3 regions of the Micromonospora sp. WMMC250 genome follow, and region 2 is predicted to be linked to each of the others. Evidence: riboswitches for the same ligand, from Rfam matches in the RefSeq annotation. Region 2 holds a riboswitch; each other region holds the start of a gene.
The links. Region 2 has a riboswitch for cobalamin ahead of O3438_RS02935 (CbtB domain-containing protein). Riboswitches for the same ligand answer to the same signal wherever they lie in the genome.
Positions count from the first base shown of each region.

Region 1: another riboswitch for cobalamin. It lies ahead of cobN (cobaltochelatase subunit CobN); the one in region 2 lies ahead of O3438_RS02935 (CbtB domain-containing protein).
Region 3: another riboswitch for cobalamin. It lies ahead of O3438_RS09200 (acyl-CoA thioesterase); the one in region 2 lies ahead of O3438_RS02935 (CbtB domain-containing protein).

Region 1 is NZ_JAPZBJ010000002.1:1,524,678-1,532,265, reverse strand. Features, by position in the region: gene O3438_RS06615 (helix-turn-helix transcriptional regulator) at 1-18, shown strand, start outside; gene O3438_RS06610 (hypothetical protein) at 7-717, opposite strand; gene O3438_RS06605 (RNA polymerase sigma factor) at 710-1,165, opposite strand; gene O3438_RS06600 (hypothetical protein) at 1,413-1,748, shown strand; cobalamin riboswitch at 2,360-2,536, shown strand; gene cobN (cobaltochelatase subunit CobN) at 2,797-6,465, shown strand; gene O3438_RS06590 (VWA domain-containing protein) at 6,462-7,588, shown strand, end outside.
Region 2 is NZ_JAPZBJ010000002.1:780,198-787,785, forward strand. Features, by position in the region: gene O3438_RS02920 (MFS transporter) at 1-630, shown strand, start outside; gene O3438_RS02925 (histidine phosphatase family protein) at 703-1,290, opposite strand; gene O3438_RS02930 (CbtA family protein) at 1,287-2,060, opposite strand; gene O3438_RS02935 (CbtB domain-containing protein) at 2,051-2,254, opposite strand; cobalamin riboswitch at 2,290-2,434, opposite strand; gene O3438_RS02940 (amidohydrolase family protein) at 2,702-3,580, shown strand; gene O3438_RS02945 (ABC transporter permease) at 4,070-5,077, shown strand; gene O3438_RS02950 (ABC transporter substrate-binding protein) at 5,118-6,173, shown strand; gene O3438_RS02955 (ATP-binding cassette domain-containing protein) at 6,173-6,991, shown strand; gene O3438_RS02960 (aldo/keto reductase) at 7,029-7,588, shown strand, end outside.
Region 3 is NZ_JAPZBJ010000002.1:2,132,464-2,140,051, forward strand. Features, by position in the region: gene O3438_RS09190 (ABC transporter ATP-binding protein) at 1-433, shown strand, start outside; gene O3438_RS09195 (zinc-dependent alcohol dehydrogenase family protein) at 446-1,432, opposite strand; gene O3438_RS09200 (acyl-CoA thioesterase) at 1,577-2,023, opposite strand; cobalamin riboswitch at 2,210-2,423, opposite strand; gene O3438_RS09205 (copper resistance CopC family protein) at 2,552-4,690, shown strand; gene O3438_RS09210 (copper chaperone PCu(A)C) at 4,756-5,358, shown strand; gene O3438_RS09215 (Dyp-type peroxidase) at 5,382-6,590, shown strand; gene O3438_RS09220 (copper resistance CopC family protein) at 6,587-7,171, shown strand; gene O3438_RS09225 (PepSY-associated TM helix domain-containing protein) at 7,329-7,588, shown strand, end outside.

The DNA.
Region 1 (7,588 bases), 740 kb from region 2:
CCGGCGTTAGCGCAGTGAGCGAGCGATCTCGAGCGCGTCGGCCTTGCTGAGGGACCCTTCGAGCCGGTAACTCACGTCGGCGTCCCGCCAGATCAGCGTCGAGGCGGCCAGTCGAGCGGTCTCCTCGCGGACCTCGCCCGCCCGGTCCACGTACGACAACACGTGTGGTCGGTCGACCCAGACCGCGAAGTCACCGCCGACCTGTGTCCACTCCGCCCCCGGCGGGGTGACCTCCTTGTGGAAGGCCAGGTTGAGGCGACCGTCGAACGCGTCGATGCGCAGCGCGCCCCCGCCGTAGAGCAGCGTCGCCACCCGGCAGACACCCGAAGGGTCGGGATCGGCGACCAGCACCTGCTCGGGAGGACCCAACGACGCCGGTAGCCGGATCGGGAACCGCACCGCCCGCTGCGCCTCGTCCAGGGCGACGGTCCGCTGCGCGGGAAACGGCGACGGGGTGCCGGCGGCCGGCGTCGGGGCGGACGAGGTGGCGATGCTGACACCGGCGAAGCGAAGCAGCCCGGCGACGGCGTCCGCGACGGCGGCCCGCGTCGGCGGCACCAACGCGACCAAGAGGGCGACCAGCGCCGCCGCGGCGAGCGGACGCCACCGGCGCACGGGCCTGTCGAGTCGTACGCGGACACGGGCGGTCACGTCGGGCGGCTCGGGTGTCTCCAGCCAGGCGGACAGGTCGCGCAACTCCCGTTCGAGGTCACCCATGCCGGACCTCCTCCCGGTCGAGGAGGCCGCGGAGTTTCGCCAGCGCCCGGGAGGTGCGCGACTTCACCGTCCCCCGGGGCCAGCCCAGTGCCGCCACCGTCTCCTCCTCGGTGAGATCGAGGAAGTACCGACAGACGATCACCTCGCGGTCCCGCACCGGCAGTTGCCGCAGGGCCCCGACCAGCGCATCCCGGCGCTCCCCGGCGAGGACCGCGCCGACCGCCCCGTCCTCGGCGATCTCCGACGTCGGGTCGGCCGCCGCCGCCCGCAGGACGAGCCCGTCCCGCCGGCCCCGGGACCGGTGCAGGTTGCGGGTCTCGTTGGCGACGATCGCGAGCAACCACGAGCGGAAGGACGAGTCGCCCCGGTAACGGGACAGCTTGCGGTACGCCTTCACGAACGCCTCCTGCGTGACGTCCTCGGAGTCCGAACCGGCGCCGAGCAGCACCGCCGTCCGGTACGCGGACGCGGTGTGCCGGGCGACCAGGAGGTCGTACGCCTCCAGGTCACCGGCCCGAGCGCGGGTGACGAGAGTGTCGTCGTCCAGGGGAGGCCTCCGTTCGGATCACACTCATGACACCGCCCACGCGTCGCGGGTTCCACCCGGCGCGGGTCAGGTTGCTCCCACCCGGCGTGCAGCGTATTGCCAGGATTCGGTGGTGCACTGGGAGAGGTGTCGAGGAGAGGGGCTGGTCATGAGCTGGTTCAATCGCCGGGCACGGGGTGCCGAGGCGACCCCGACGAAGCTGGACCGGGAGGCGACCCGCGAGGACCTCGCGGCGTTGGAGGCGTTCGTCGCCAGCCGCCGGGGTGTGGAGTTCTACCTGGAGCCGGAGACCACGGCGACGGACACCACCGTGGTGGCGATCGCCCACGACGGTGAGTGGATCCGCCGGCGCACCGGTACGCCCCGGGCGGCGGGGACCATCGCCCGCAAGCACGCGGTGCCGCTGTACGAGGCCGCCCGCACCGGCTACCCGGAACGGATGCGGGTGTGGAACCGCGCCCACCCGGAACGCCACGCCCGGTGAGGCTCGCCTGCTCAGGCGTCCTCGACGGCTGACCGGGCCTGTTCGGCGCGCACCTGCTCGTCCAGGTAGTGGACGGGTGCGGGTGGAGATGAGCCAGCGTGGTTGCGGTAGCCCGGCGGCGGCGAGCGCGATCTGGATCTCGCGGGCGTGCGCGGGGCTCTGCCCGGCGTCGATCATCACATCGCCGCGCTCGTCGACCACGACGGCGACGCCGGCCTGGACGGCCTCCGGGTCGGGATCGCCCGGACAGATCCAGACATGGCCGGCCAGGTGGTGGAGCTGCGGGGCGACCATGGTGATCGACCTCCGGAATTGATCGCGGACGTTGCTGCGGCGTGCGCCGATCGTGGGTGACGGTGCCGCGCGGCACCGTTCCGACGGGCGATCGGCGCAGGCCAGAGTAGGTCCGGCCATCCTTTGCTCTGCATACCTGGAGGCACCGGTGACGGTCCGTGTCCGGTGCGGATAGGTATGCAGAGCAAAGGGCCCGGGGCATTCATCCGGGGCATTGCGACAGCGCGCATCCGCCGTCACGGTAATCGCTGAAGTTCGATGGATGACGGCCGTCGGGCCGGGTCGGAGCGGCGTTGACCCGCAGCGCAGGGGTGTGGCAGCATTCGCGGCCTGACGGCAGTGAAGGAAGTCGGTGCGATTCCGACGCGGTCCCGCCACTGTCACCGGGGAGTGATCCCCCCTCGTGCGCCACGGCCGTGTGTCTGCGGTTGGAAGGCCGGGGGAGAGCGTCGATCCGGAAGCCAGGATACTTCGGCCGTCGGGACGTACCCCAGGGCGTGGACACCCGAGGAGGACCCGATGACGCACGGCGTCTCATTCATCGACGAACTTCGTCATGGCTCGCACGGTGGGCGATTCACCGCCCCCGCGACCGGTCACGCTCCGCTGAGCTGAGCGCCGCCCGCCGCCGACCGGCCCCGCCGCTCGCGCCCGCGAGTCGTCCGCCCCGCCGTCGTACCGGCTGACGCCGCACCCACCCGCATCGTCGCGGTCACCCTCGTGGTGGCCGGGGCGTCACTCCCCGGAGCCCGCCGTGCGCATCCTGCTACTGTCCACCGCTGACACCGACCTGCTGGCCGCCCGCGCCAGCGGCGCCGACTACCGGCTGGCCAACCCCGCCCGGGTCGCCGCCGACGAGGTGCCCGCCCTGCTCGACGGCGTGAACCTCGTCGTCGTACGCCTGCTCGGCGGCCGACAGGCCTGGCCGGACGGCCTGGCGGCGGTGCTCGCCACCGGCGTGCCGACTGTCGTGCTCGGCGGTGAGGCGCTGCCCGACGCGGAGCTGATGGCCATCTCCACGGTGCCGTCCGGGGTCGTCAGCCAGGCGCTCGCCTACCTGGTCGAGGGCGGGCCGGACAACCTGGGGCAGCTGGCCCGGTTCCTCTCCGACACGGTGCTGCTCACCGGCGAGGGGTTCGACCCGCCCACACCCACCCCGGCGTACGGCGTGCACCGTGAGTACCCCACGAATCCGGAGCAGCCCACCGTCGGGATCGTCTTCTACCGGGCGCACGCCCTCGCCGGTAACACCGGCTTCGTCGACGTGCTCGCCGACGCGGTCCGCGAGGCCGGCGGCAACCCGCTGCCGATCTTCTGCGGCTCGTTGCGAGGGCTGACCACGGGGTCCGGCCCGCTCGGGCTCTTCGCCCGCTGCGACGCCCTGCTGGTCACCGTCCTCGCGGCGGGCGGCGCGGTCGCCGCGGACGCCTCCGGCGGTGGCGACGAGGACGCCTGGGACGTCGGCGCCCTGGCCGCCCTGGACGTGCCGATCATCCAGGCGCTCTGCCTGACCAGCACCCGCAAGCAGTGGGCCGACAGCGACGCCGGACTGTCCCCGTTGGACGCCGCGATGCAGGTGGCCATCCCGGAGTTCGACGGCCGGATCATCACCGTGCCGTTCTCGTTCAAGCAGATCGACTCCGACGGGCTCTCGGTCTACGCCGCCGATTCCGAGCGGGCCGCCCGGGTCGCCGGGATCGCGGTGCGCCACGCCCGGCTGCGGTACCTTCCCAACCCGGACAAGCGGGTGGCCGTGGTGCTCAGCTCGTACCCCACCAAGCACTCCCGGGTCGGCAACGCCGTCGGGCTGGACACCCCGGTCTCGGCGGTCCGGTTGCTGGCCGCGCTGGCCGAGGACGGCTACGACCTGGGCGACGCGCCGCCCCCCGCCGACGGGGACGCGTTGATCCACGCGCTGATCGCCGCCGGTGGGCACGACGTGGAGTGGCTCACCCCGGAGCAGTTGGCCGCCGCCGAGGCCCGGATACCGGGGGACACGTACCGGCGGTGGTTCGACCAGGTTCCCGCCGAGCTGCGCGATCGGATGCGGGAGCACTGGGGTGAGCCGCCCGGCGAGCTGTACACCGAGGGCGGGGACATCGTGCTCGCCGGCCTGCGCTTCGGCAACGTGGTGCTGCTGATCCAGCCGCCGCGCGGCTTCGGGGAGAACCCGATCGCCATCTACCACGACCCGGACCTGCCGCCCAGCCATCACTACCTGGCCGCGTACCGCTGGTTGGCCACGCCGGCCGCCGACGGCGGCTTCGGCGCGGACGCCGTGGTGCACCTGGGCAAGCACGGCACCCTGGAGTGGTTGCCCGGCAAGGGTCTCGGTCTGGCCGCCGACTGCGCGCCCGACACGGTCCTCGGTGACCTGCCGCTGGTCTACCCGTTCATCGTCAACGACCCGGGCGAGGGCACCCAGGCCAAGCGGCGGGCACACGCCGTTGTCATCGACCATCTGGTGCCGCCGATGGCCCGTGCCGAAACCTACGGCGACCTGGCCAAACTGGAACAACTGCTCGACGAGTACGCCACCGTGCAGGCCCTCGACCCGGCGAAGGTGCCCACCGTGCGGGCGCAGATCTGGGACCTGGTGCGCGCCGCCGAACTGCACCACGACCTGCACGCCGAGGCGATGCCCGACGCGGACGACTTCGACGACTTCGTGCTGCACCTCGACGGGTACCTGTGCGAGGTCAAGGACGTGCAGATCCGCGACGGCCTGCACATCCTCGCCGACGCGCCGACCGGGGAGTCTCGGATCAACCTGGTCCTCGCGGTGCTGCGCGCCCCGCAGATCTGGGGTGGCGCACACGCTCTGCCCGGTCTGCGGCAGGCCCTCGCCGTCGCCTACGGCCTCGACGAACAGGAGCTGCTCGCGTCACCGGGGCAACGACTGGCGCTGCCCAGCGCGTTGACCGACGTGGTGGACGGGCCGGCCGGCACCGCCGCCGACGCTGTCGACCTGGTCGAGGCCCTCGCCCGGCGGCTGGTCATCGGCATGGAGACGCTCGGCTGGGACGCGGACACCGTCGACGCTGTGGTCGCGGAGGTGACCGGGCAGCCGATCCCGGACGTCGCCGCGGTGCTGCGCTTCGCCGCCACCGAACTGGTCCCCCGGCTGGACCGCACCACCGACGAGTTGACCAACACCCTCGGCGCGCTCGACGGCCGGTTCGTGCCGCCCGGCCCGTCCGGTTCCCCCACCAGGGGCCTGGTCAACGTGCTGCCCACCGGCCGCAACTTCTACTCGGTCGACCCGAAGGCCATTCCCAGCCGCAACGCCTGGGACGTCGGGGTGGCCCTCGCCGACTCCCTGCTGGCGCGGCACCTCGCCGACACCGGCGCGTACCCCCGATCGGTGGGTTTGACAGTGTGGGGCACCAGCGCCATGCGCACCCAGGGCGACGACATCGCGGAGGTGCTCGCGTTGCTGGGCTGCCGGCCGGTCTGGGACGAGCGGTCGCGGCGGGTCACGGGCGTCGAGGTGGTGCCCACTGCCGAGTTGGGCCGACCCCGCGTCGACGTCACGGTGCGGATCTCCGGCTTCTTCCGCGACGCGTTCCCGCACGTGGTGGCGCTGCTCGACGACGCCGTGCGGCAGGTCGCCGCCCGGGACGAGCCGGCCGAGGACAACTACCTGCGGGCGCACGTCACCGCCGACCTCGCCGAGCACGGTGACGAGCGGCGGGCCACCGCGCGGATCTTCGGCTCGAAGCCCGGGGCGTACGGCGCGGGGCTGCTGCCGCTGATCGACGCCCGGACGTGGCGCAGTGACGCCGACCTCGCCGAGGTGTACGCGGTGTGGGGCGGCTACGCCTACGGCCGCGGACTGGACGGGCGGGAGGCGCGGGCCGACATGGAACGGTCCTTCGCCCGGATCTCGGTGGCGGTGAAGAACCAGGACACCCGCGAGCACGACATCGTCGACTCCGACGACTACTTCCAGTACCACGGCGGGATGGTGGCGATGGTCCGTCACCTGACCGGCACGTCCCCGCAGGCGTACGTGGGTGACTCGGCGATGCCGCACGACGTGCGGACCCGCACCCTGGGCGAGGAGACCCGGCGGGTGTTCCGGGCCCGGGTGGTCAACCCGAAGTGGATCGCCGCGATGCGCCGGCACGGCTACAAGGGCGCCTTCGAGTTGGCCGCCACAGTGGACTACCTGTTCGGCTACGACGCCACGGCCGGTGTCGTCGACGACTGGATGTACGAGCACCTGGCCGCCGCGTACCTCTTCGACGACACCACCCGGGAGTTCCTGGAGCAGTCCAACCCGTGGGCGCTGCGCGGCATCACCGAGCGGCTGTTGGAGGCCGCCGACCGGGGGCTGTGGGCCAAACCCGAACCGGCCACCCTGGACCGGCTGCGCGACACCTACCTGGCCAGCGAGGGCGACCTGGAGGACCGGGCATGACGTATCCGTTCAGCGCTGTGCTCGGCATGGAGGACATGCGGTTGGCGCTGCTGCTCAACGCGGTGTCCCCGGCGATCGGCGGGGTCCTCGTGCGGGGCGAGAAGGGCACCGCCAAGTCCACCGCCGTACGCGCGCTCGCCGCGCTGCTGCCCCCGGTCCGCCGGGTGGCGGGCTGCCGTTTCGGCTGTGATCCGGTCGAGCCGGATCCGGCCTGCCCGGACGGGCCGCACCCGGCCGCCGCGACCGCCGAGATCCGCCCGGCCCGCCTCGTCGAGTTGCCGGTGGGTGCCGCCGAGGACCGGGTGGTCGGCTCACTGGACCTGGAGAAGGCCCTCGGCGAGGGTGTACGCGCCTACGAGCCGGGTCTGCTCGCCGCCGCGCACCGGGGGGTGCTCTACGTCGACGAGGTGAACCTGCTGCACGACCACCTCGTGGATCTGCTGCTGGACGCGGCGGCGATGGGCCGTAGCCACGTCGAGCGGGAGGGCGTCTCGGTCAGCCATGCTGCCCGGTTCCTGCTGGTCGGAACGATGAACCCGGAGGAGGGGGAGTTGCGCCCTCAGCTTCTCGACCGGTTCGGGCTGACCGTGGAGGTGGGTGCCAGCCGCGATCCGGAGGTCCGGGTGGAGGTGGTCCGCCGTCGGCTCGCCGCCGACGCCGACCCGGCCGGGTTCGCCGCACGCTGGGCCGACGCGGACGCGGCGATCGCCGCCCAGGTGGCCGCCGCCCGCCGCCGCCTTTCCGGGGTACGCCTGCCGGATGCCGCGTTGCGGCAGATCGCCGAGGTGTGCGCCGCGTTCGACGTGGACGGGATGCGCGCCGACATCGTCACCGCCCGTACCGCTCTGGCGCACGCCGCCTGGCACGGTCGGGACCGGGTCACCATCGACGACGTACGGGTGGCGGCTCGGCTGGCTCTGCCGCACCGCCGCCGCCGCGACCCGTTCGACACTCCCGGGCTGGACGAGAAGCGCCTGGACGAGGCGTTGCAGCGGGCCCAGGACGCCCACCCCGACGATCCCGACGACGACGGCCCCGACGACAGTGGCCCGAACGACAGTGGCCCGAACGACGGTGGCCCGAACGACGGTGGCCCGAACGACGGTGGCCCGAACGACAGCGG
Region 2 (7,588 bases):
ATGTTCGGAACCTTCGTGCTCGTGCCGACCCTGCTCCAACTTCCTGCGGTCACCGGCTACGGATTCGGCAAGACCGTGTCCCAGGCCGGCCTGTTCCTGCTTCCCACCGTCCTCATGATGGTGATCTTTGGGCCGCTCGCCGGTCTGCTGGACCGTCGCTTCGGTCCCAAGGTCCCGATGTTCCTCGGCGCGGTCCTCGTCGTCGTAGCGTTCGTGCTGCCGGCACTCGCCCACGGCGCGACCTGGCAGGTGCTGCTCTCCGGAGTGCTCACCGGCGCCGGCATCGGCCTCGCGTTCGCGGCGATGTCCAACGCCATCATCGAGAGCGTTCCGGCCGGGCAGACCGGCGAGGCGAGCGGCGTCAACACCATCGCGCGAACCATCGGCAGCAGCATCGGCGCCGCGGTCGTCGCGGCCGTCATCACGTCGCACAGCACCCCGCAGGGTCTGCCCACCGACACGGCCTTCACCGCCGGCTTCTGGGTCTGCGCGGGCGTCGCCGTGCTGGCCGTCTTCGCGGCACTCGCACTGCCGTCGGCGCGTCGCCGTCACCAGCAGGCCGTCGACGCGGGTGTCGACGACCTCCCACCCGAGCCCGTCGAGGTGCACCTGCCGCACCGGCGGCGCTGAGACGCGACACAGGGACGACTCAGGCCGTGACCACCAACTGTGGCGGTCACGGCCTGAGCCGTCAGGGCGATCTCAATCCACCCGAGGCGCGCCCAGCCGAAGGTGCCACCGCGCCCCACGGCCGGTGAGCCGGACGATCGCCAACGGCTCCACGTCCACCTGCCGGTACGTCGCCAACGGCAGGTCCAGGGCGTGCACGACAGCGATCCGGATCACCAGCGGGTGTGCGATCGCGGTGATCCGCCGGTCGGCGTCTCGTTGCCCGTCCAGCCAGGCACCGACCCGGTCCCGGACCGCGGCGACGGACTCACCGCCGTGCGGTGCGGAATCCGGTTCGGACATCCACTCGTGCAGCGCCTGCGGCTGCTCGATGGCGATCTCCTCGACCGACCGTCCGGTCCAGTCGCCGTAGTCGCAGTCCGCCAACGACGCCTCGACGGTGGGCCGCAGACCGAGTGCGTCGGCGGTATCGGTAGCCGCCGCGGCGGGACTGGACACGCAGGCGTCCCGGACGCCCAGGTGCCCACGCCGGGCCTGGGCCAGGGCGAGGGCGGCACGCAGGCCGCCCTCGTCCAGGCCGTCGCTCGGTCCGCCGAAGCGGGCCTGACGCAGGGCGATGGTGTGCGCGTGGGCGACCAGCCGGAGGCTGGTGGCGGTCACGTGCCAGGAAGCGCGGCGGCGGCCCGGCGACGACGGTCGTGGTGCATCAGGGCCGCGAACAGCAGGCCGATCCCGGTCCAGAGCACCACCTGGGTGCCGAGGGAGGCCAGCCGGAAGTCCCACAACAGCGTCGCGGGGAAGTCGGCGGGGACTTCCTGGAACGACGGAAGCACCACATAGGAGACCACGGTGACCAGCAGGAATCCGCCGACGGCAGCGGCGACGCGCTGCCACAGCGGTGCCTGCGCGCCGACCGATCGGTAGCCCAGCGAGCCCGCCCACACAGCCACCAGACCGAGCACCACCATCAGCAGGTAGGTGACGGTGCGTTGGTTGATGGTGGCCGGGTCGCCGACCGCCGGCGGGTTCGCCGGATACTTGAGGAACGGCACGACCACGGCGCCGAGCAGCGCCGCGCCGGCCAGTAGCAGGCCCGACCGTCCGTCGTCGTAGGTCCGCCGTCGGCGCGCCAGCAGGACGTACGCCGTGGCCAGCAGGCCACCCATCGCGGCACCGAACAGGCCGGTGGCCAGGAACAGGCCGCCGCGCTGGCCATTGCGGCTGACCAGGGCATCCTCGTGGTCGTGCGCACCGGCGGCCGGCTCGGCATGCGCCGACGCCGCCTCCTCGATCGCGATGGCCGCCTCGACGTGCGGCTCGCCCGCCACATAGGCGAACGTCCCGGCGAGCAGACCGGCGATCAGGCCGGCGAGCAGACCGCGGACGAGGACGGTGACGAACGGGGGAGCGGTGGTGGCCGTCAGTGGCACGGAACACCCAGCAGGTGCCGGCCGTCGTGCATCAGCTCGTGCAGGTACATGCCACTGCGCGACACCGCGCCCTGGTCGAAGGCGACGAGGTAGGCCAGCAACGCCAGAGCGGCGACGGTCATCAACACCGTCCACAGCAGACGCGTGGTGCCAGCGGGATTCACCAACGGCTGGCTGGACGTGGAACTGGACATGTGATCACGAACCTTCCCGGGGATGACGCGTCCCCATCGCAAGGCTGCGGACGACCGAGCGTCCTGGCTCGCGGCCCCTCTTGAGGTGGGGGAACCGCTCACAGTGGCGCGACCGCGCCGGAATCACACCGGCTTCCCTCGCGTCGCCGCAGATAGTGGGTCGACGGTATCGGTGCCGCCTCAGGCGGTCAACCCGGTCCCCGGGCAGCGACCCGCGGCTCGCCGACGTGCGGGTGGCGGCGCATCGTCACTTCGGCCAGTCGACGGTGTTCACCCGGCCGGAGTGCTGGGGAGTTCCGGCTGGTACGCGCGTTCTGCGGCCTGCGACCGGTCTGTTACCGCTAACATGGTCATCCTGCCAGAGCGGTCGACGGCACCGGGCCGAGCCGGAGGTCCGACCAGTGGCGGAACGGGGTGGGTGGACGTGAGCGCGCCGGGTCGGGTCCGATGACGACCGGTGCGGCCGTGCGGCAGTCGGGGATCGTCGACGCGCACCATCACCTCTGGGTTCGCGCCCGACACCCGCAACCCTGGATCGACCCGCACACCATGGCCGCGATCGACGACGACTTCACCCCGGTCGATCTCGGCCCGGCTACCCGGGTCGCCGGAGTCACCCAGACCGTCGTCGTGCAATCCGTCGCCGCCCGGTCGGAGACGCCGGAGCTGTTGGGGATCGCGGCCGACGACCCTCTCATCGCCGGAGTCGTCGGGTGGGTCGACCTCACCGCCGACGATGTCGTCGAGCGCCTGGAGCGACTTCGGGCGGCGCGGGGCGGCGAGCGGCTCGTCGGTATCCGTCATCTGGTCCAGTCCGAGCCCGACCCGGCGTATCTCGACCGCTCCGACGTGCGGAGGGGCATCGCCGCGGTCGGTGCTGCCGGCCTCGCCTTCGACCTGCTCGTACGCCACCATCAGTTGCCGGCGGCCACCCGGCTCGTCCGTGACCTGCAGCAGGTCCGGTTCGTCCTGGACCACCTCGGCAAGCCACCGCTCGGGAGCGGCGGCCTCGGCGACTGGCCCCGGGACCTGCGGACGCTCGCCGCCGCACCCAACACGACGGCGAAGCTCTCCGGCCTGGTGACCGAGGTGAGCGGCAGCTCCTGGACGGTGGCGGACCTGCGGCCGGCCGTCGAGCACGCACTGGACGTGTTCGGGCCGGACCGGTTGATGTTCGGCTCGGACTGGCCGGTGTGTCTGCTCGCCACCTCGTACACCCGTTGGGTCAGGGTCCTCGGCGACCTGCTGGATCCGCTGACCGACGACGAGCGCGCGGCGATCTGGCGACAGACGGCCAGCCGGGAGTACCGGCTCGCGGCGTCGTGACCCGCCGGGAGTTCGGCGGAGAAAGAGGTGCCCGCAACCGCCGCCGGGCATAGCATGTTATCGATAACATGCTCGCGATGGTCCGCCGGATCGAGCCGGTGGGCCACCCTAGGGTGCGGGGTGCGCATGGTCGTCGGGGCCGGACCTGCCGATCCCGTGTGGACTCGTGCCGGTCCAGTGTCCCGTGACCGACCGTCGCCAGAAGCCGCCGCGTCGCTCGACCGCACTTGTGCCGATTTGATCAGACGTATGTGCGGGGCGGCTCGGGTAACGATGTCAAAACATGGTTGTAAGACCTTGGCAATCCACGGGGGTGCATGGCATGGTAACGGCTGATCAAGGGAAACATCTGACCTATCGTGACGGTGCGGCAGGTCGACGCCAAGTTCTCTCCTCCGCGGGGAGGCTCGGTCGCTCATAGGTGCTCGGCGCGACGGCGGGTCCTTCCGTCGAGTGCCGGCCCCACGCATGGGGAGGTCAGGTCCGACGATGAGTACCGCCGAGGCATCCGCAGGCGCGCAGCGCGGCGACATCGGTGACTGGCTCCGGGAACGGATCTCCCACGCCGTCTCCGAGTTCACCGCCGCCACCGCGTTGGTCGTCCTGTTCGTCGCGTTGACCTTCGCGAGTCCCTACTTCCTGACGGCGGACAACCTCTTCAACATCGGGGCCCAGACGGCGGTGATCGCCATCATCGCCACGGCGCAGACGATGGTCATCATCACCAAGGGCATCGACCTTTCGGTCGGGTCGGTGGCCGCGCTCGCCGGCGTGCTGGGCGCGATGACAGTCCGCGACCTCGGCTTCTCCCTCCTGGCGGCGACGGCGGTCGCGATCGGCGTCGGCGCTCTGGCCGGGCTGTTGAACGGTCTGCTGGTGACGGCCGCCCGGATTCCGCCGTTCATCGCGACGCTGGGAACGATGTCCGTCGGCCGTGGTCTCGTCTTCATCATCACCGGCGCGGTCGGCGTCTACGGCCTGCCCCGGTCGTTCCAACTGCTGGGCAACGGGGAGATCATCGGCATTCCGTTCGCCGTCGTGATCACCGTCCTGGTCGCCGTCGGGGTCGCCTTCCTGCTCTCCCAGACCCGCTTCGGGCAATACACGTACGCGATGGGCTCCAACCTGGAGGCGGCGCGTCGCTCCGGCATCCGGGTGGGCCGTCACCTGACCGGGGTGTACGTGCTGGCGGGTGTGCTGGTCGGGCTCGGCGGCATGATCGCCGCTTCCCGGGTCAACTCCGGCCAGCCCAACTACGGGATCTCGCTGGAGCTCGACGTCATCGCCGCCGCGGTCATCGGCGGAGCCAGCCTGTTCGGGGGGCAGGGCCGCATCGTCGGGACGATCATCGGCGCCTTCCTCATCGCCCTGGTGCGTAACGGGGCCGTCCTGCTCGACATCAGCATCCACTACCAGCAGGTGATCGTCGGCCTGATCATCTGGGCCGCCGTCTACTTCGACCAGTACCGCCGCCGGCGGCTGGAATCGCGGGGTTGACATGCCATTCCACGAGTCCGAACGAGGAAGGACACCCACCATGGCACACACCACCACCAGTCGACCGGCGCGTACGCGTCTCCTTCGTGCCCAGGCCATCCTGGCTGCGGTCGCGGCCACCGCCCTGCTCAGCGCCTGCGGCGGCGTCGAGGTCCGGGACGGCGGCGGCGACGGCGCGAGCAAGGACGCGAGCGGGCCGTTGAAGCTCGCCGTCGTACCGAAGGCCGTCGGCGCCGACTACTGGAACACGGTGAAGGCGGGCGCGGAGTGCGCCGCGCAGCGCGCCGGGGACGTCACCGTCCAGTGGGACGGGGTGACCGCCGAGACCGACGTCGAGGGCCAGGTCAACCTGATCCAGAACTTCGTCACCAAGAAGGTCGACGGCATCGTCTACGCGGCGACCGACTCCAGCGCCCTGGCGCCCGCCACCGACCAGGCGCTGGCCGCCAAGATCCCGGTCGCGATGATCGACTCCGGCACCAGCCCGCAGCCGTCGAGCGTTCCGCTGTTCGCCACCGACAACCGCGCCTCGGCGACCGAGGCGGCGAAGCTGCTCGCCAAGGAGCTGGGCCCCGGCAACCACGACGTGGCCCTGGTCGAGTTCCAGCCCGGATCACAGACCAACACCGAGCGGGTCGACGGCTTCAAGGCCGGCCTGGCCCAGTTCCCCAACCTGAAGCTGGTCGGCCAACAGCCCAGCAAGAGCGACGTCAACGAGGCCCGACGGGTCACCGAGAACATCCTCACCGCCAACCCCAACCTCAAGGGCATCTTCGCGGCCAACGAGCCGAGCGTGCTCGGCGCCGCCCAGGCCATCCAGGCGGCGGGCAAGTCGGGCAAGATCGTCATCATCGGGTGGGACGCCGCCCCGGACGAGGTGGCCGGGCTGCGCAGCGGCCAGATCTCGGCCCTGGTCGTGCAGAACCCGTTCAAGATGGGCTACTTCGGCGTCGACAAGATGGTCAAGCACCTCCGGGACAAGGCGCCCCTCGCGTCGGCCGACACCGGCGTCACCTTCGTCACCAAGGAGAACATCGACACGGCGGAGATCAAGGCGGTGCTCGAGCCCAGCTGCGCCAACCCCCCGGTGCAGTGATGGGAACGACTCCGACGGCCACCGCCGACACCGACGAACTGTCATCCGGCGGGGAAGCGCCGGTCCTGGAAGCTCGCGGCATCGTCAAACGGTTCGGACACGTCGAGGCGCTGCGGGGCGCCGACTTCACCGTCCACCGAGGTGAGGTCGTCGCGCTGATCGGCGACAACGGCGCCGGGAAGAGCACTCTGATCAAGACGCTCTCCGGTGTGCACCCACCGGACGAGGGCGAGATCCGCGTGGGCGGCCGCCCGGTGCAGTTCTCGACGCCGGTCGACGCCCGGCGCGCGGGGGTGGAGACCGTCTACCAGGATCTGGCCGTCGCCGACGACCTCAGCGTGGCCGCCAACCTGTATCTCGGGAGGGAGATCCTCCGCTCCGGACCACTCGGTCGGCTGGGCCTGCTGGACAAGCGCGCCATGCGGCAGGGCGCGGCAGCGGCCCTGGACGAACTCGGTGTGCGGATCCCCCGGGTCACCACCCCGATCGCCATGTTGTCCGGTGGGCAACGGCAGTGTGTCGCGGTGGCCCGGGCCATCATCTGGGCCACCAACGTGGTCATCCTCGACGAACCCACCGCGGCGCTCGGCGTGGTCCAGACCGGGCGGGTTCTCGACGTCGTCCGGCGCGCCCGCGACGCCGGCATGTCGGTGGTGCTGGTCAGCCACAACATGCCGCAGGTGCTCGACATCGCCGACCGGGTCGAGGTGCTGCGCCTCGGCCGCCGCGCGGCCCAACTCCGCGCCGACGAGGTCACCACCGACGACCTGGTGGCGGCGATGACCGGGAGCACCAGCACGGACCGGGACGAGCGGTGACGACGAACGTCCCGGCCGACGGCGGCTGGCGCAGCCGGTGACCGGCCCCCTCGGTCGGCGGACCGCGGTGGACACCGCCCGCCCACAGGTGCGGTTCAGCCCACTGGGATTCGGTGCCTCGCAGGGCGGCAATCTCTTCCGGAGGACGTCGGACGAGGCGTTCGCCGCAGCGGTGGACACCGCGTGGGCCGGGGGTGTCCGATACTTCGACACCGCGCCGCACTACGGGCTCGGCCTGTCCGAGCGGCGTCTGGGTGCCGCCCTCCGCTCCCGACCCCGTGCCGAGTACGTGGTGTCCACCAAGGTCGGTCGGCTGCTGGTGCCGTCGCCGGAGACCGCGCACCTGCGTGACCCGGAGGGGTTCGACGTGCCCGCCGACCACCGGCGGGTCTGGGACTTCAGCCGGGACGGCGTACACCGGTCGGTGGAGGCGAGCCTTCGACGCACCGGCCTGGACCGGATCGACGTGGTGTACCTGCACGACCCGGACGACCACTGGGAGCAGGCCGCGTACGAGGCGGTGCCGGCGTTGGTGGAGCTGCGCGAGCAGGGCGTGATCGGCGCGATCGGCGCGGGGATGAACCAGTCCGCGATGCT
Region 3 (7,588 bases), 1.4 Mb from region 2:
CCGCGTCGCCGTCCTGTTCCAGAGCCCGCGCGCCGCCGCCGATCCCCGGCTGAGCCTGGACGACCTGATCGCCGAACCGCTCCGTGCCGTCCGAACGCCCGAGGCGACGGTCCGGGAACGGGTGGCCGAACTCGCCGACCTCGTCGGCCTCACCGCCGACCTGCGGGGCCGACGGCCACACGCGGTGTCCGACGGGCAGTTGCAACGTGCCTGCCTCGCCCGGGCCCTCGTACACCGGCCGGACTACCTGCTCTGCGACGAGGCCACGGCGATGCTGGACGCCTCGACCCAGGCGCACGTCGCCGCCGTCATCAGCGACTACCAGCGGACCCAGCGGGCCGGTGTCCTGGTCATCAGCCACGACCAGACCCTGATGGACCGCTGGGCCGACCGGATCGTCGACCTGGACAGCGGGGTGCCGGCGCGGACCTGACGTACCGGCCGGTCAGTCGGCGATGTCCACCACGACCTTGCCCTCGGCAATGCCGTCGGCGACCACACGGTGGGCGTCCATGATGGTGTCGAGCGTGAACCGACGCCGGTCCAGTCGCGGGCGCAGCGCGCCGGCATCGGCCAACGTCGCGATTTCCCGCAGGATGTCGCCGTGGTGGTCGCGGCCCCGGCCGGTGAGCATCGGCAGCAGGGTGAACACGCCGGAGTAGGTCGCACCACGGAACGACAGCGGGGCGAGCGAGTGGGTGCCCCAGCCGAGCGCGCTGACCACGTGTCCGTGATAGGTGCGTACCGCCGCGAACGACGCGTCGAGCGTCGCGCCACCGACGTTGTCGACGACGATGTCGAACCCCTCGCCACCGGTGTGCCTCTCGACGTACTCCTCCACGCTCGTCGAGGTGTAGTCGATGGGCACGGCGCCCAGGCTCTCGATCACCCGTACGCTCGCCGGCCCGCCGGTCGCGTACACCTCGGCACCCTTCGCCTGGGCGAGTTGCAGGCCCACGTGACCGACACCGCCGGCACCGCCGTGCACCAGCACCTTCTGCCCGGGGCGGACCCCGGCGCGGTCGACAAGCCCCTCCCAGGAGGTGATCGCCGCCAGTGGCAACGCGGCGGCCTCGCGCATCGAGAGGCCGCCGGGCTTGCGGGCCAGTAACCGGGCGTCCACGGCGGCGTACTCGGCCAGCGAACCCGGTAGCCCACCCACTCCCCCGCACAGCCCGTACACCTCGTCTCCCGGCGCGAAGTCGGTCACCTCCGCGCCGACAGCGGCGACGACCCCGGCAAGGTCCAATCCGAGCACCGCGGGCGGCTGGACCCGCGCGTGCGCGGCCTGTCCGGCCTGGATCTTCGTGTCGAGTGGATTGACCCCGCTGGCGACGATCCGCACCAGCACCTGCCCCGCCCCGGGTGTGGGCTGATCGATCTCCTCGATCGTCAGCGGACTGTCGAACTCCCGCAGCACCGCTGCACGCATGACGATTCACACCCTCCGTGATCGAGACATCACGTGGACGCTATCCAACTGGGGGTGCCGCCCGGGTGACATCCGGGGTGACGGCCAGGACGACGATTCGGCGAGAGCCGCCGAACGTGGCGACGGACGGCCCAGAGCCGCCCCTCAGCCCTCGTCGGCGCCGTCGAGCAGCGCCCGCCGCAACGCCAACCGGTGCTCGCGGCGGATCTCCGCCTCCCGGTAGCGCCTCCGGTCCCCGTCGGTCTCGGGTAGCAACGGCGGTACCATCCTCGGCTGGCCGTCGTCGTCGATGGCGACCATGACCAGGTGGGCGGTGGCCACGTCGGTGGGCGGAACGGCCCGGTCCCACCGGTCGGCGGTGACCTTGACCGCGACCTCCATCGAGCTGCGTCCGGCCCAGGTGATCCGGGCGTCGACGTGCACCACGTCGCCGACCCGCACCGCGCGCAGGAACGCGGTCTCGTCGATCGCGGCCGTGACCGCCGGCCCGTCGGAGTGCCGGGCGGCGACGACCCCGGCCACCGAGTCGATGAGGTTGAGGATCCGGCCGCCGTGCACCGTGCCCATCAGGTTGGTGTGGTGCTGGTCCATGATCTGCGACAGGGTCAGGTGCGACGCCGACGGCGCTCGGCCGGCGATCGTGGCGGTGTCGTGCACAGCGGTAGTCCGTCCCTCGGGAAACCACACCACCGGTACGCGGACACCCCGACGAGGACGCGCCGACGGACGGCGCGTCACCCGCTCAGCCCACCCGCGAGGCCGACGGCGGCGCACACGGTCGTGTACGCAGCGCAGGCAGGTCTTCGGACTTGCGGGCCTGACCGGTCATGCCGGTCTCCTACCGGCCGTCGCTTCCCAGGCCGACGGCCCAGTGCTGATGACGGCGTTCGTTCCCACTCACCGCTGCGGGGCAGTCCCGGACTTTCACCGGGTTCCCTCTTACGACGCCCCGACGGTCACGACGGGGCGAACCAGCGCCGCCCGCAGCATAGCTGGCCAGGGAAGTCCCGGTACCGGGGGCACAGTGTGGGGACCGCTGCGCCCGTCGTCGGCTTTTGCTATGTGAGGAAAAAGATCGCCAGCTCTTGAAAAAAGCCTCACTCCGGTAAGGATATTCAGATGCGTCGTCTCCCTCAGACTCCGGGGCGGGTGCTCTCGGGTGTCCTCGCGCTCCTCCTCGCCTCGGCGGTCGCTCTCCTCGCGTCCGCCCAACCCGCCTCGGCTCACGGCACTCTCGCCATGTCCACGCCAGCGGGTGGGGCCACCGTGAGTGAGCCGTTGACGGCGGTGCAGCTCTTCTTCACCGAGAAGGCCGCGCCCAACGCGTTCTTCACCGTCACCGCCCCCGGCGGCATCCGGGTCGACAACAGCTGGTCGTACGGGGAGCCGAAGCCGCTGGACAAGCCGGTACGGGAGTACTTCCTGGTCAACGGGCAGTTCGAGCCACGGGAGTACACGACCGGGTTCCCCGCGACGGTGGCGGTCACCCACCTGCCGGCCAAGGGCCAGTATTCGGTGAGCTACCTGTCGGTCGCCTCGGACGGCGACACCGTGCGGGGCACGCTGACGTTCCGCTACAACGGGCCGGTGACGGCGGCACCCAAGGGGTGGAGCCCACCGACGACGCAGCCGGACCCGGCGCTGGTGGCCGCCACCGAGCAGCACGGGTCGTCCGGGCAGGCGTCGGCGGTGCCGACCACCTCGGCCCAGCCGGTGACCCCGCCGTCCGACGCTGCGGCGGCCCCGCCGACCGGGCCGGGCGAGGAGAGCGATTCCGGAGGACTGGCCTGGGCCGGCTGGGCGGCGGCGATCGCGGCACTCGTGGCGGCGGCCGGATTCGTCGTGTGGCGTCGCCGGACGGCGTCCACCGCCAAACCCACCGGCCGGGGCCGTACCTCGCCGGCGGCCTCCGGTCGACGCGCCGGCGGTGCACGTACCTCGAACCGGCCCTCCGCCGGCAAGACCAGCCCAGCCAGGGCCGCCGCCGGAAAGACGACCGCTGCCAAGTCCTCCGCCGGCAGGACGGCCGCCGCGGTGAGCGGTGTCGGCACGAAGCCCACGGGAGGTAAGCGGCGACCGGCCACCGTGCCGGCGGCGCGGACGGGCGACGCGGTCGTCACGGCCCGCACGGGCGTCGCCGTCGACCCGACGCCCGCCGACCAGGAGACGAAGGCCATCGCCACCATCGATCAGGAGGCGAAGACCCCCTCCGCCACCGACCAGAAGGCGAAGGTCCCCGCCAGCACCGACGGCGAGTCGACAGTCGAGGCCGGCTCCCGGACCGGCACGGACCTCGCGGGGATGGCACCCGGGTCTCGGCTCAGCAACGGCCACCTGGCGCTGCTCGTCGGCGGGCTGGTGGTCGCCCTGCTGGCCGGGTTCGGGCTGGCCCGCATCGGCGCCGGCGACCAGAGCCCGTCGAACACCGCCCGGCAGCCGGCCGGCGGTCCGCCGGCCTCGGGGTCGGCGGGGTCCGCGACCGACGGGCACCAACACCCGGCGGGGACCGGTCCGCACACGCACCGGGGTGACGGCGCGACGGGCGAGACGTTGGCGACCGGGACGACGGTCAGCGCCGGTGGGTACACCCTGCAACCGCTGGAGCGGTCCCAACCCGCCGGGGTACGCGCCGACTACCGCTTCCGGATCGTCGGGACCGACCGGCAGCCGGCGACCCGCTTCGCGGTCGTCCACGACAAGCCGTTGCACATGATCGTGGTGGGCCGCGACCTGACCGGCTACCAGCACGTACACCCGACGATGGCCCCCGACGGCACCTGGAGCGTCCCCCTCACGCTGGCCCAACCCGGTGGTTACCGCGTCTACGCCGACTTCTCCGTGACCGCTGCCAACGGCGCGCAGGTGCCTCTCGTGCTGGGCGTCGACCACACGGTGCCGGGGGCGCACACCCCGGCCGCGCTGCCCCCGGGGCAGGCACAGGCGACGGCCGGGCCGTACGCGGTGTCGATGAGCGGCACCCCGACGGTGGGGGTGACGGCGCCGATGCAGTTCCAGGTCCAGCGCACCGACGCGGCCGGGCCCGCGCAGTTGGAGCGTTACCTGGGCGCGTACGGGCACCTGGTGGTCGTCCGCGAGGGCGATCTCGGCTATGTGCACGTCCACCCTGAGCCGGAGCTGGTCGACGGCACTGTCCAGTTCTGGCTGACCGCGCCCAGCTCGGGCCGGTACCGGGCCTTCTTCGACTTCCAGGTGGACGGAAAGGTGCACACCGCCGAGTACACGATCAACGTGCCCTGAGCCTGGAACTTTCTCCCAGCTGCGGCCGACCATCCAGCCAGCAGCAACCATCGGAGGAAGAACACATGCTCAGCACCAGCCCGCTCGGTCCGCGCCGCCGCTCGGCCGCCGTCATCGCCGCCGCGATCCTGGCGGTGGGCGCCGCCGGATGCGGATCGTCCGACTCTCCGTCGACCGGGCAGGCGGGTCCGTCCGCGTCGTCCTCGGCCAACCCGGACGCCGGGGTGCTCGGCATTCGTGACCCGTGGGTGAAGGCCGCCGACAAGGGGATGACGGCGGCGTTCGGGACCCTGGTCAACGACGGCGACAGCGATGTCACGGTGACCGGCGCCGCGACCTCGGTGTCGCCGATGGAGCTGCACGAGATGACCATGAAGGACGGCACGATGGTCATGCAGGCCAAGCAGGGCGGCGTCGTGATCAAGGCGAAGAGCACGCACGCGCTGGAGCCCGGCGGTGACCACCTGATGCTGATGAACCTCGCCAAGCCGGTGCAGGCCGGCGACGAGTTGACGTTCACCCTGACGTTCGCCGACGGCAGGACCCAGCAGTTCACGGCCGTGGCCAAGCCGTTCACCGGCGCGCAGGAGAGCTACGCCCCCGGGCACGGCCAGCCGATGCCCGGCACGAGCGCCACGCCGGAGATGAGCATGAGCCCGGCATCGTGACCGACACGCCACCCGCCCGGCCGGTGAGCAGGCGTGGCCTGCTCACCGGCGGGGCACTGGCCGCCGGCGGAGCCCTCGCCGGCGGGGCGGCCATCGCCGCGACCCGCACCGACAGCGGGCAGTCACCGGCCGCCGCCGACACCACGCCGGTGGCGAGCATCGGCGCTCTGGTCGAGCCGTTCCACGGCGCCCGGCAGGCCGGCGTGACCACCGAACCGCAGGCGCACGCGGCATTCGTGGCGTTCACGCTGCGGGCCGGCACCGACCGGGCCGCGCTGGGCCGGATGCTGCGGCTGCTCACCGACGACGCCGCCCGCCTCACCCAGGGCAAGCCGGCGCTGGCCGACACCGAGGCCGAACTGGGGCTCCTGCCCGCCCGGCTGACAGTGACCTTCGGCTTCGGGCCCGCCCTGTACCGGGCGGCGGGCGTCGACGACCGGCGGCCCGCCTCGGTCGCCGACCTGCCGCCGTTCCGCGTCGACCGGCTCCAGCCGGCCTGGACCGGCGGAGACCTGCTGCTCCAGATCTGCGCGGACGACCCGATCAGCGTCGCCCACGCCCAACGGGTGCTGGTCAAGGACAGCCGGCCGTTCGCCACCGTCCGGTGGGTGCAGCAGGGTTTCCGGCGCAGCCCCGGCGTCGAACCGGGCGGCCACACCCAACGCAACCTGTTCGGTCAGCTCGACGGCACCGCCAACCCCCGACCCGGGGTGCCGATGGACTCCGCCGTCTGGGTGCCCGACGGGCCCGCGTGGCTGCGCGACAGCACCACTCTTGTCGTACGCCGGATCAGCATGAACATGGAGACCTGGGACCTGCTCGGCCGCACCGACCGGGAACTCGCCGTCGGCCGGCGGCTCGACACCGGCGCCCCGCTCACCGGCACCGCCGAACACGACGAGCCCGACTTCGCTGCCGCCGGCCCGGACGGGCTCACCGTCATCCCCGACTTCTCCCACCTGACCCGCGCGCACGTGACGGACGACCGGCTGAAGATCCTGCGCCGGCCCTACAACTACGACGGGGTGCCGACCGCCGAGGGCCACGCCGACAGCGGGTTGGTCTTCACTTCCTACCAGGCGGACGTCGCCCGACAGTTCCTGCCGATCCAACGCCGGCTGGCCGAGCGGGACCTGCTCAACGAGTGGACCACCCCGATCGGCTCCGCCGTCTTCGCCATCCCACCCGGCTGCCAAGCGGGCGGGTGGATCGGCGAGCAGGTGCTCGGATGAACCGGAGCCTCCACATGCCCGTACCGCCGCTGGGCCGCACCGCCGTCCGACTCGGCGCGGCGGCGCTCGCCGTCCTCGTCGCACTGCTCGTCGCGGCCGGCCCGGCCTTTGCCCACAACTCGCTGCGGGCGGCCACCCCGGTGCAGCAGTCGATGCTGACCAGCGCACCGACGGAGATCGTGCTCGAGTTCATGTCTCGGCTCGATCCCACGTTCACCACCATCGTTCTCACCGACGCCGCCAAGCGGAAGGTCGGCACGGGCGAGCCGGTGGTCGCCGGGGCGAAGGGCACCGTCCAGGTGACCGACACCCTCCCGAACGGCACGTACACAGTCGCCTACCGGGTCGTCTCCGCCGACGGGCACCCGGTGCAGGGGTCGTACCCGTTCACCGTGGCCGACCCCACGTCCAGCGCCGCGCCGGTCGTCGAGGCCGCCACGTCCAGCACGCCGTCCGCCGCGGCGGCGGTGCGACCCGACGGCGGCGGCGCGGATGCCGGCGTCCTCGTGGCGGGTGCGGCGCTCGTGATCCTCGTCGCGGTGGCGGCCGTGCTGCTGTGGCGACGGGCTGCCCGCCGCTGAGCCGAACCGCTCGCCGGCCGAGCATCAGTGGGAACCAATCGGTCCGGCTGTCCGACTACCACGTCAGGGCCGGAACCGACGCCACACCACCACCGGGCGACCACGTCAGTACGGGAGACACCCTCGGGGGTATCCCGACTATCCCGATCGGATCAGCATGTCTCTCACCGAGTTGTCCGGCGCGGCGACGCCGGAACCCGCCACCAGCGCCGAAGCCCCGGCCCGACCGGTCCGGCGCGCGTCGCCGTTCGGCGCGCTGCTGCTGCGACTGCACTTCTACGCCGGCATCCTCGTCGCGCCGTTCCTGGTGACCGCCGCGCTGACCGGGCTGGCGTTCACCATCACCCCGCAGCTCGACCAGCTCCTCTACGGCGACAAGTTGACAGTCGCGCAGGTGGGTGACCGTCCCGTGTCCCT